Regions from separate parts of the Halotia branconii CENA392 genome, predicted to be linked through region 1. Evidence: riboswitches for the same ligand, from Rfam matches in the RefSeq annotation. Region 1 holds a riboswitch; each other region holds the start of a gene.
The links. Region 1 has a riboswitch for cobalamin ahead of QI031_RS15915 (energy-coupling factor ABC transporter permease). Riboswitches for the same ligand answer to the same signal wherever they lie in the genome.

Region 1 (3,120 bases):
GGTTCACCACGCCAACGGACAATGCCAGAATTAGGTTTGTATAGACCATTAGCTAATAATAATAGTGTCGTTTTACCACAACCATTTTGACCAATTAGCGCACATCTTTTACCTAACGGAATCTTTAATGTTAGATTATTCAAAGCCAATTGTTGTGCGCCTGAATAGGTGTAATATACCTGCTCAAATTCGAGTAAATATTCCTGCATTCCGCCAAAAATCCAATCCTATTAATACTACACAGCCGAAAATAGCTTCGATGATATATCGTAATTGAGGACGATAGCGACGAGGATGCCAAACTCGAAATTCACTGACAAAACCCCGTGCTTCCAGTCCCAGAGAAAACTGACTATATCGTTGTAAGGTTCGCTGTAATAGTTGCCCGATTAGTAATGCTAAACTTTTCATACCAATAGCAACAGTGCGGTAGCCACCACGAGAATTTTGTGCTGTCCACAATTCACTGGCTGTATTCAGCAGAATGAAAATAAACCGATACATTAGTAATAACAAATCAGTTAAAAGCACTGGAAATCGTAAGTAACGCAAAGTTTGTAATAGCTCTGTGAAAGGGACAGTTAACATGAGAAAATATAAGCAAGAAACAGAGGCTAATGCTCTAGTTAAAATTTCCAATGCTTGGATACTGCCACTATGACTAATATAAATATAGAAGTGTCCGAGAGTTAGTCCATACCAAGAATCTAATTTTACGCTTTGTAAATCAGGAATCGCAACTCCATTTACTATCAGGGCTGGTAAACTTGTCAAACAAAAAACTATCGTGAACATTAACAATCGAAAATAAACACCAGCCGGGATTCTGGCATAAATCACCGTCCAAGCACTCATCCAAAGCGCCATCAAAATTTGCACAAATGGATGGGTAACAAGGGAAATAGCAAGGGTAGTAAATGCAAAAATCAGTTTATGTTCTGGTGGTAATCTTCGCAGTCGATTAGTATAAGCTAAAGTGTCTAATTGCAGACTCATTCTTCATGTTTTTGTTGTTGGGAACGTCCTTTATACAACCCAATTGCATAACCAACTACTCCTGCACCCAAAGCTGCTTGCGAAGCAAATAATAAGCTTGCTATTTCCCCACTAGCTGGTTCAAAAAATGATTTAAACCAGGGTTTATATCCAGGTTGGATTTCAGCAATTGCTTCTTGTGCTTTGCTATCAGCACCGCCAAATTCCGCACCCCGCACAAATATTAACGGTGCAACTGCTAAAGCTAAGACAGCTACTACCAACAGCCAGTTACTCAACCCTTTTTTAGACTGATTCATTTCTTTGAGGTTCCCGTTTGATTAATTTCAGCAATTCTAACTCTTGAGGATTATAAGATTGCAGCCAGTTCCACACTAATACAGTTAGTAATCCTTCACTAATTGCTAAGGGAACTTGAGTTATGGCAAAAATTCCGGCAAACTTGATAAATGAAGCGAAAAACCCACCAACAGGTGCAGGAAAAGCTAAGGCGAGTTGGATAGAAGTGATAATATAGGTAAGTAAATCTGCGATCGCAGCTGCTAGAAATATCGCGATTTTTTCTTTACCACCCAACTTGATTGTTAAATTATATATCCAGTAAGCTGCAAATGGCCCAGCGATCGCCATCGAAAAAGCATTTGCCCCCAACGTCGTCAAGCCGCCATGCGCTAGTAATAAAGCTTGAAACAACAATACTAAGCTACCCAAAACCGACATAGTAAGGGGGCCAAACAGCACCGCACCTAACCCCGTTCCTGTAGGATGAGAACAACTGCCTGTAACAGAAGGGATTTTCAAGGCTGACAGTACGAAAGTGAAAGCACCAGCCAAGCCCAGGAGTAGTTTGAGTTGCGGGTTCGCTTGGGTAATGCGAGTCAGGCTACGCAATCCTAATATAAAAAATGGTAATGCCACAATCCACCAAAAAATTGCCCACTGCACTGGTAAAAAACCTTCCATAATGTGCATGGCATAAGCGGGTTTGGGTAAACCAACTACCAAGTAAAAACTGATAACTCCCATCAGGGTTAGACTGACTAACGCCTGTGTTTTTCTTTTCATAATCTGTACCTCGCAGATTTATGTAAATGAATTGATTATAGTCGGCGGGCATCCTGACTCACCTATATTTGGGTTCACAGTTGCGGGACAGCGCCGGATTTACACCGGACTTTCCCCCTTGCGTCCGATGGCTGTTCCCCACCAGAACCGATTGGAGTCACTATAACACCATTACTAATAAACTTGGTAAAGACTTGGGGATTCCTCTCATCGCTCAATAGACATCTTGGAAAACTATATAAGACTAGTGGTCTGTCAACCCAAAAATAACAGGTGGAGGCAGGCAGGGGAAGCAGGGGAAGCAGAGGAAGTAGGGGGAGAAAAGAACTGGGCTTTTTCACATTAATCCAGCAAAATTATCTTGACAGAGTACTAGTATTTAATTTGTGAAAATTGAGAGCCTCAGATCCCCGACTTCTTTGAGAAGTCGGGGATCTTGTTGTTCGTGAATGATTTAGGACTGTTATAGAGGTAATTATTACGTAAATGCCAAAATTGAAAATTGATTTACTAATTAAGCAAGCATAATTACTTACATTAATATAATGCTAACCTCTTGAATGTTTAAGAATTACCTGAAAATAACGCAACTAAATTTTTAGCAGATTCTCAGCTTAAACTAATTTTGTTAATAGTAGAAAGCTTTAAATTATTTTTAAAGATGCATTTGAGAATATTAAAGCCATGAAATTTAAGCATTTAGCCATTCTAGCGATCGCTACTGTTTTTACTATAAATCTGACAAAACAAGCAAGTTCTAATCCGCCAGCAACTCAAACGCCTGTAGCTAGTCTATTTGCAGCATCAATGTCAATGGCTGAGTCTGGAAAGTTCCAGTCTGGAGAACACCCTACCCAAGGAACAGTTAAAGTGATCGCTGAACAAGGAAAACGCTATTTAGAGTTTGATCAGAGTTTTCAAACAGATTCAGGCCCTGATTTATTTGTTATTTTATATCGCTCAGATGCACCGCCAATAACTGGGATTAAAGAAAAAGATTATGTCAGCATTGCTCGTTTAAAAAGTATCAAGGGTACTCAACGTTATGCCTTACCTGAT
Region 2 (3,120 bases), on a different replicon from region 1:
GATAATTATTTTGTGCTTGAGTCCGGTTGTAACCAACTACCCAAGAAATATCACCAGACTTTCCACCATTTTGAATGCTTTGTTGATTCAGTCCATAGGAACCGAAATTAACTTTGGTTTCTGTGGTAATTTGCTCTGTAGGACGACGGGTAACAATATTAATTACCCCACCTATTGCATCTGAACCATAAAGAGTTGAACCACCCCCAGGTAATACTTCGACTCTTTCAATATTATTAGTGGTAAATTCTGATAAATCGAAACCACCACCATCTAAATTATTAATTGGTCTACCATCCAATAAGATTAAGACTTGACCAGTATTAGAACCGCGAATAAATTGACCGCTTAAAGCGTTGACTTCTGTCCCAACTGTACCGTCACCTAAAATACCTGGAAGAAATCGCAGTGCTTCTTTGACTGTTCTTGCGCCTTGCGCTTCCATTTCTTCGCCAGTAATCACATACACCGGACGGGTGGAATCTTTGACTGTTCCCTCGCGGCGAAAAGGGGAAAACACAGGTTCATTTAACAGTTTGTCAATGACTGTCAGTTCAATGTCGGGTTCGGTTTCTGTTGTATTTTGAGATATTACTTCTGCAACTGGTTGTAAGTCTTTGGCGGAACCTTCCTCTTGTGGAAACTCGGATATTTGTAAAACTTCTGTGGCTATAATGCTGGAACTGTTCCACAGCATCCCTGCGGTGATAGTCAAACTAGAAACGATAAGTTGAGTTTCCCATCTGGCAATAAACTGAGTACGCATTGGTAATTTAAGCCACCTGTATAACTAAAAACTGATTGTCAGCAAAGATTTGAGCTTTTTTGGTAAAAAACTCTCAGCCAGTAGGAAACCTACAATTTTTGATAATGATTATTATTATCATGTAAATGGTGTAACTTACAAGCTTGTTTCAAAGGTTCGTAATTAGGCCTTTAGTCCTAACTACGAACTTGATGTACTACTGGTAATTAATTAACAGCAATCCACGGTTAATTTTGCCCACTTATTTAGGGGTGGGATTTTTGCTAAAATTCCTGTTTTTAAACGTTCTGGACGTTCTGACCAAGGTAGTAAACCATCAGGGTTGACGTAGTATTGAGTTGCACATTGCAGTATTGCAGATGGACTATCATCAACTGCTAAATTGCCGAAAAGATAGGTTAATTTCTCTTCTCCTGTAAAGGCGATAGCTGCGCCAACGCCTTCGGCGAACGCACAAGCATGGTTGCAAGCACTCATACATTCAACTCCTTGAATGGAGAATTTATGTTGCAATTCCCAAGTTTGTGCAAGTGCTTGGAGTTGTTGCAATAGCTGCCGTCCACCACTTTCATCAACTCGCTTGCCATTTTGCCACACACTGGCGCAGGTCGTGCAGACAAATAAAGTATGTTGTTTTTTGTTCATTAATTTTCAGACGTTGCCGATTGAAATGATGAGTTAGCCTCACGCATCCTGCAAGCAAGAGAATTCTGCCTTACGGGAAGTGTAGGCGCAAAGCTAGCTATGATTTGGGGATAACGTAAATATGCGAAGGTGGGAGTAAGATCCGAATGGATTTTCAGGCTTGTATCTATAACCTTCTGCGTGAGTATTGATATGTCTAGGAAAATGTCTACAATCTCAGAGAAATTTGTAGTGCGTGGCGTATGTCTGACGCGATGAGACAGTAATCCTGATTAATAGAGAGAATAGTGATTGCGTTATTCATCTGTACCTCGCAGATGGGAGTTTGTGGTACTTTCGGCGGGCATTCTGACTTAGAGACACGTTAACTTTGTCTCATTACAGCTGCGGGACAATGCCGGATTTACACCGAACTTTCCCCTTTACATCTGATGGCTGCTCCCCATCAGAACCGACAGTTGTAGGTAACATTACCATAGTTGTTATCTATATGTAAATTCAGTCGATAATAATTTAGATTTTCCTTACTGAATTTTAATTATACTTTTGCTACTGCTAACATCCATAAAAGAAATCCCCTAGCTATCAGTACAGGAGAGGAAGTTTTTTATACATTATATATTTTTGTTAAGTACCTTACGCCTCTAAGAGGTAGTTTAACGCTTTAACTTTGCTATTAAAGCTCCATACATGGCAACTGGCAAAAGCGGTAAAACCAGAAAACTTGTTTTTGTTTTTGGATGAGTTTCATTGTGTTTTTGTTCTTGTTAAAAGGGTATGCTGAGGTTGAAATTCTGCCCATTCTTTGCATACAGTTTGATAACATTGCGAGGGTGTAATTGGTAAATTAGTTAAATATAAAAAAGCAGCTTGATTCCCGTATTCCAACAAAAACACAACATCTTTTTGAGGATTATATTTATCTACAGCTTCGAGAATATGTGCATTCATGAAGTGTTTTTGCAGCAGTACGGTATCGGGTGCTGCTAACCAAGCATTTAAGAAAGCTGCAAGATTTTTACGCGGGATAAAATGGTCTTTAAATGTTTCACCAGCAATACTTAAATGCGGAGAATTAGTGCTGCAAATTACCACACCACGTTCTCCTCCTAAATAACCAACCCAAGCGTTGTAACCAATTGCTAATATATTGGTGGCGATAAAAGCTTGTTGCCAATCTTGGGTGTTTATTTCTGTGGTCATTTTCAATTAAACTCCTTTAGATAACTGCCAAAGTTGAACGGAATAACACAGATGGTTTTCAAAAATAGTGCGTGCTGCTAACCCCTCAGCAATTGGCTTTTCCAACCAACGCTTAAATGCCCAACGACCGAGTGTGTATAATGGTGGGACGGCGATCGCCACCAAATCTGCAATATATTTGATGGTAGTTAGCCCAAAAGTACCGAATTTTTCAACACACAAATCAATTGTTGGTGCAATATGGGTGGAGATGTCCTCAGTCTTGATTAACTCGAACCCAGCTTTTAGTAAAGCCGCTTGGAGTTCACCAGCGACATGACAATTGGAAAAGATACCCTTTTGGTATTCAGCATGAGAACGCATCATATCTGCAAGCAGCAGGTAGCCACCGCTATGTAGTAAACGAGCCGCACCTTCGGCTAAATCGTCAACAGCAATATATTGACTGCTTTCACTCAACAGAACTAAATCGTAGGAGTTTGAGGTGTGAAAATCTTCAAATCTCG
Region 3 (3,120 bases), 140 kb from region 1:
AAGTCGGAAGGATCAGACTTAGACATTTTGCGTGTCCCGTCTGCCAAACTCATTACCCTGGCTCCTTCCTTACGAATCAAAGGATCTGGTAACTTCAGTACTGGCTGATCTGGTTTAGCAAATAAATGATTAAATCGCGCGGCAATATCTCGTGTCAATTCCAAGTGTTGCTTTTGGTCTTCACCCACTGGCACTTTATCAGCTTGATAAAGCAAAATATCAGATGTCATTAACACAGGATAATCTAACAAGCCGACGCTGACATTTTCTCCCTGTTTGACAGCCTTTTCTTTGAACTGGATCATATCTTCCAACCAGTTCAAGGGTGTAATGCAGTTGAGTAACCAAGTGAGTTCACTGTGAGCAGAAACGTGAGATTGTACAAAAATAGTGGAATGCTGTAAATCTAGACCACAAGCTAGATAGAGCGCCGCTAGGGTGTAGGTATCAGATGCCAACTTAGTCGGGTCATGTGGTGCTGTAATCGCGTGCAAATCAGCAACGAAGAGGTAATTTTCGTATTCGCTTTGACCTTTTACCCAGTTACCAATGGCTCCGAAATAGTTACCCAAATGCAAATTACCCGTTGGTTGAACTCCAGAAAGAACGCGCTGCTTGCCCATAAATTTCACTCTAGTAATCTCAAATCTGCGTTATGTATAGCGATAAGTCGCTGAGTGCCGACGCAAAACTCATTTAATTTTGACACTTTCTAGGGTAACTCGCTGTTGAGGATGAGATATTTAACGGTATTGCTGATTTATGGGATGCATTTTATCTCACGCAGAGGCGCAAAGGCAAGGCAGTACGGTCTTGGGGGTTTCCCCCATGAGTGACTGCCGTGCAGAGAGGATAAGGAGTTTTAAGTTTCAATATCTCAGGAATGAGGATTTAGGCAAAGCCTAAGTGTGTGGCTTTGTTACCGTTAAAAAAAATATCGGATGCAGGTCTGACTACTTTCTTATGCTAAATTACTAAGGCTTGGGGTTGGGAAACTCCGGTGAGATTCCGGGACTGTGCCGCAGCTGTAAAGGTTAGGATTCACTTTTTTCTTTCCGAGTCAGAATGCCAACTCCAGCAATGTCTTTATGGCATATTTATTATCTACTCTCTGCGTCGCACAGAGAAGGAGTCTGAGTTTTGCTGTCTGGATTAACTCCCTGTCCTGGGTTATTTTACACCACACCTGCTCAAGATGGTACATTGTCTCGCCTGAGAATACCCGGTGGCATTCTTGATAGTCAACAATGTCGGGCGATCGCAGATATAGTTGACCAGTATGGCGGTGGTTATGTTGATGTGACGAACCGCGCTAATATCCAAATCCGTGAGATTGATGGCAAGCTCAGTACCGCAGTTTTGAAGTATCTCCAGGATATGGGGCTAGGTTCTCGCAACACTGCTGTAGACCACATCCGTAATATTATGACCAGTCCTACGGCTGGTATTGATCCTCAAGAGGTGATTGATACCCGTCCTTTTGTCCAAAGTTGGAATGATTATATTGAGGCACATCCAGCTTTATCAGGACTGTCTGCCAAATTTAGCGTTTGCTTTGACGGTGGTGGAATAGTTCGAGTGAGCGATCGCCTCAATGATATCGCCTTTGTTGCGGTTTTAGTTGATGGTAAAGTTTACTTCCGCCTTCATTTAAGTGTCGGCGTAAAAGGAAAGCCACCTGTTGCAACGGGAATTTTACTTTCACCTGAGCAATGTTTGCCAGTGTTGGCTGCTTTGGCTAATGTTTATTTAAATCATATTGATACAAATAGTAGACGCAAGGCACGTCTGAGGGAAGTAGTTAATGATTTGGGTTGTGAAAGTTATTTACAGGAAGTAGACAAAAGTTTGCCTTTTGCTCTTTTCACCACAGAAGATCAGGTAATGGAGGGACAATTCTCCAATCTTTTTGTAGAAAGTTCAGATAACCAGTATCAGCATATCGGCATCCATCCCCAGCGGCAAAAAGGTTTATTTTATATTGGCGTTGTGTTGCCTCTTGGTCGCTTGGAGAGTAGGCAAATTATGGGTTTAGCGGATTTAGCCCAAAGATATGGTAGTGGTACTTTGAGGTTAACTCCTTGGCAGAATTTGCTGCTTACTGATATTCCCCAAACAAGGCTTGCTGATGTCCAAAAAGAAATTACATTTTTAGGCTTAGATTACTCAGCCAACAATATTAAAAGCGGATTAGTTGCCTGTTCTGGTAGCCGGGGTTGTGCTGCTGCTGCTACAGATACTAAAGGTCATGCATTAGCATTAGCCAAGTATCTCGAAACTCGCCTGACTTTAGATTGCCCAGTTAATATCCACTTTAGCGGCTGCGAAAAATCTTGCGCCCAACATAGCAAAAGTGATATCACCTTGCTCGGTGTCAGTAATGGCAAGAGGTCGAGTTATCACATTTATATTGGTAATGGTGACAGCAATCAAAAATTTGGCCGCGAACTCTACCAATATGTCAGCTTTGATGAATTGCCTGCATTGGTAGAACAAATGTTAAAGGTATATCAAATCAAACGCATAAATGTTAACGAATCATTTGGTGAATTTGCTAACCAATATGCGTTGGCGCAACTCAAACAGTTCTTCTCACCAAATACGGCATTCCATCAAGAAAGAATCACCGCCTCTCCTCTGGCATAAAAAGCATAGGTAATACCAATTCACAAAGATTCTAATACACTTTAAATTCTTTCCCCCTGCCCCAATTCCCATGTCCGATTACATCCGAGATGCTAGTGAAATTTATCGCAATTCCTTTGCCATTATCCGGTCGGAAGCTAACTTAGATGTGCTGCCACCAGATGTAGCAAAAGTTGCAGTGCGTCTGATTCATGCCTGTGGAATGACTGATATTGTCACTGATTTGGGATATTCATCAACGGCGGTACAAGCGGGACGAGCTGCCCTAGCGGCAGGAGCAGCAATTTTGTGTGACTGTCGCATGGTTGCGGAAGGCGTTACCAGAAAGCGGTTGTCAGCGAATAATCCAGTAATTTGTACGCTGTATGAGCCAGAAGTCCCAGAAATGGCTAAACGCCTTGGTACTACAAGGTCAGCAGCAGCTTTGGAATTGTGGCACTCTTATCTAGAAGGAGCAGTTGTGGCTATTGGTAA
Region 4 (3,120 bases), 910 kb from region 1:
CCAGTCATCACTGTTTACTGATGACTGAACCACTCTACAATGACAGATAGGGTGTAGTTACAATCTTTCTGTTGCCAATGACTGAACAACATGATGCTGACTTGCCATCAGCTGATTCTCAGCAGTTCGGTGAACCAACTGATGGTGCAACCAAATCAGTTAATGATTCCTGGAAAAACCGCATTGCTGGTGTTTGGAATCAAGCAAAGGTAAATTTGATCCAAGTGCTACCCGTTGAACAAGTAGCACAGACAGTTGTGCAATGGTTTAGCGTCAGCGAAACTGAGGTTGCAGAGATTTTAGCAACAGTCCGCGCCGAACTACCAACCACAGAGGCGCTGCTGATTGGCAAACCCCAAGCGGGAAAAAGTTCAATTGTACGGGGATTAACCGGAGTTTCTGCTGAAATTGTCGGTCAGGGATTTCGCCCCCACACACAACACACCCAGCGTTATGCTTATCCTTCAGATGATCTGCCGTTGTTCATTTTTACAGATACGGTGGGGTTAGGAGATGTTAAACAAAATACTCAAGCAATCATTCAAGAATTAGTTGGCGATTTACAAAAGTCGAGTCGCCGTGCCAGAGTCCTGATTCTGACGGTTAAAATTAATGATTTTGCCACTGATACGCTGCGGCAAATTACCCAGGAATTACGTCAAAAATATCCCGAAATCCCCTGTCTTTTGGTAGTGACTTGCTTGCATGAAATTTATCCTCCAGGTACAGCTGATCATCCTGCCTATCCGCCAGAATATGAGGAAGTAAATAGAGCTTTTACAGCAATTAAGCAAGCTTTTTCAAACCTATGCGATCGCTCTGTCCTAATTGACTTCACTTTAGAAGAAGATGGCTATAATCCGGTATTTTATGGTTTAGAGGCATTGAGAGATACTCTCGCTGAACTACTACCAGAAGCAGAAGCACGGGCAATTTATCAATTATTAGATGAAACAGCAGGTGAACAATTAGGCAACCTCTACCGAGATGCCGGACGGCGTTATATTTTACCATTTGCAATCATGGCAGCCACACTGGCCGCTGTACCATTACCTTTTACTACAATGCCCGTTCTAACTGCCTTACAAGTCTCAATGGTGGGACTGTTGGGAAAACTGTACGGGCAAATATTAACACCATCTCAGGCTGGGGGAGTTGTCAGTGCGATCGCAGGGGGATTTGTAGCACAAGCTGTAGCACGAGAATTAATTAAATTTATTCCTGGTTTTGGCAGTGTTATAGCAGCTTCTTGGGCAGCTGCTTACACCTGGGCTTTAGGTGAAGGGGCTTGTGTTTACTTTGGTGATTTAATGGGTGGTAAGAGACCCGATCCTCAAAAAATTCAGTTAGTGATGCAAGAAGCATTTCAAGAAGCCAAAGAACGGTTTAAAAAAATCACGTAAAGCTGAGAGTTATGGCAGAAAGTACTATTACAATCACTATTTTTCACGCTCATATTTACTACGATAATGCTAGCCGTGAACAGGCTGCGCGTGTACGATCAGAACTGAACGCTAAATTTGACGTACAGCTTGGGCGCTGGCATGACAACCCAATTGGTCCACATCCCAAAGGAATGTATCAAGTTATATTTTCATTGGATCAATTTGGTCAGATTGTCCCGTGGTTAATGCTTAATCGGGAAGGATTAGATATCTTAGTTCATCCTGAGACGGGTGATGATGTCGCAGATCATACAAAAAATTCTTTGTGGCTAGGAGAGAAGCTAGAGTTGAACATCGAGTTTCTGCGACGGATTAGAACAACGTGAACCACTAAATATTGGTGTTATGATGGACGTTTCGGTTCTGGTGGTATTGAGCTACCAGAGGTAAGGGGGAAAGTTCGGTGTAAATCCGGCACTGTCCCGCAACTGTGAACTAATTTGAGATTTTTAGCTAACTCAAAATCCTAAATTAAGTTGAGTCAGAACGCCCGCCGAAATATACTACTCAGTCCTATACATCTGCGAGGTACAGATAAATGACTGCTACTGCTGACATTTCCCTTAGTAATTCTTTAGGTGTCGCCTCTCACACTTTATTTGTGTGCAAAACCTGTGCCAGTACTTGGCAAGATGGAAAACGTCTGGGTGAAAGTGGAGGTCAAAAACTATTACAGCATCTTCAGCACCTAGCACAAAATTGGGACTTGCAAGATCAATTTCCGATCCAAGAAGTAGAATGCATGAGTGCTTGTAACCGTTCTTGCGTTGTTGCTTTTGCTGCTAAAGGTAAATTAACTTATCTTTTTGGTGATTTAACTGTTGATGACAGTGCAGCTGCTGTACTCGAATGTGCCGGTCAATACTACGCTAAATCTGATGGTTTGCTACCTTGGTCAGAGCGGCCTGAACCGCTGAAAAAGGGAATTTTAGCAAAGATTCCACCCTTGTAGAAAAAGGCAGGGGAGCAGGGAGCAGGGGGAAGTGTTTTGACTGACTTCTGCTAGCTCAGCACAAGTCAGTACAAGACGCTCAGTGACCAGTAGGCAGAAGGTAAAAAGCTATCTACGAGCAGATAACGCAGAGAAAACATGGTCATGCGCGTTTTGATTCTTGGTGGTATTAAAGATGCCGCAGAATTGACTGCCAAAGTTGTGAATATTCCCGGAATTGAGGCGATCGCTTCTCTTGCAGGACGCACCCATAACCCCTCAATCCCGGTCGGTAATGTCCGTATTGGGGGTTTTGGCGGTGTGACTGGATTAGTTAACTATCTGCGTCAGATGCAGATCGACTTATTAATCGACGCTACTCATCCCTTTGCTAGTCAAATTTCTGAGAATGCAATAGCAGCGGCTAGAGAAGTGAGAATACCTCATTTGATGTTAATCCGCCCGCCTTGGCAACAAGTTAATGGCGATCGCTGGATTGAAGTGGAAAATAGTGAAGTTGCTGCTGCTACTTTAGAAAACCAAGCACAGCGCGTATTTTTAACAGTCGGTAGACAAGAACTTAGTGCTTTTGCTGACTTAGAAAAAATTTGGTTTTTAATGCGGATGATTGACCCTCCCAGTGCTGATGCTGTAATTCCGCCAGGAATGATATTGTGCGATCGCGGTCCCTTTGCTTTGGATAATGAAAGAGAAATTCTGATTCACCACAACATTGATACTATA

Region 2: another riboswitch for cobalamin. It lies ahead of QI031_RS30625 (DUF1636 family protein); the one in region 1 lies ahead of QI031_RS15915 (energy-coupling factor ABC transporter permease).
Region 3: another riboswitch for cobalamin. It lies ahead of cobG (precorrin-3B synthase); the one in region 1 lies ahead of QI031_RS15915 (energy-coupling factor ABC transporter permease).
Region 4: another riboswitch for cobalamin. It lies ahead of QI031_RS11875 (DUF1636 domain-containing protein); the one in region 1 lies ahead of QI031_RS15915 (energy-coupling factor ABC transporter permease).

What each region holds. Positions count from the first base shown of each region.
Region 1 covers NZ_CP124543.1:3,629,629-3,632,748, forward strand. Annotated here, with positions in the region: gene QI031_RS15900 (energy-coupling factor ABC transporter ATP-binding protein) at 1-209, opposite strand, end outside; gene cbiQ (cobalt ECF transporter T component CbiQ) at 184-996, opposite strand; gene QI031_RS15910 (energy-coupling factor ABC transporter substrate-binding protein) at 993-1,295, opposite strand; gene QI031_RS15915 (energy-coupling factor ABC transporter permease) at 1,282-2,061, opposite strand; cobalamin riboswitch at 2,088-2,228, opposite strand; gene QI031_RS15920 (DM13 domain-containing protein) at 2,746-3,120, shown strand, end outside.
Region 2 covers NZ_CP124544.1:54,904-58,023, forward strand. Annotated here, with positions in the region: gene QI031_RS30620 (TonB-dependent receptor plug domain-containing protein) at 1-766, opposite strand, end outside; gene QI031_RS30625 (DUF1636 family protein) at 977-1,411, opposite strand; cobalamin riboswitch at 1,733-1,882, opposite strand; gene QI031_RS30630 (hypothetical protein) at 2,159-2,614, opposite strand; gene QI031_RS30635 (class I SAM-dependent methyltransferase) at 2,621-3,120, opposite strand, start outside.
Region 3 covers NZ_CP124543.1:3,772,886-3,776,005, forward strand. Annotated here, with positions in the region: gene trpS (tryptophan--tRNA ligase) at 1-623, opposite strand, end outside; cobalamin riboswitch at 968-1,091, shown strand; gene cobG (precorrin-3B synthase) at 1,141-2,646, shown strand; gene QI031_RS16525 (precorrin-8X methylmutase) at 2,717-3,120, shown strand, end outside.
Region 4 covers NZ_CP124543.1:2,718,587-2,721,706, reverse strand. Annotated here, with positions in the region: gene QI031_RS11885 (YcjF family protein) at 78-1,403, shown strand; gene QI031_RS11880 (DOPA 4,5-dioxygenase family protein) at 1,415-1,771, shown strand; cobalamin riboswitch at 1,787-1,957, shown strand; gene QI031_RS11875 (DUF1636 domain-containing protein) at 1,984-2,397, shown strand; gene QI031_RS11870 (cobalt-precorrin-6A reductase) at 2,542-3,120, shown strand, end outside.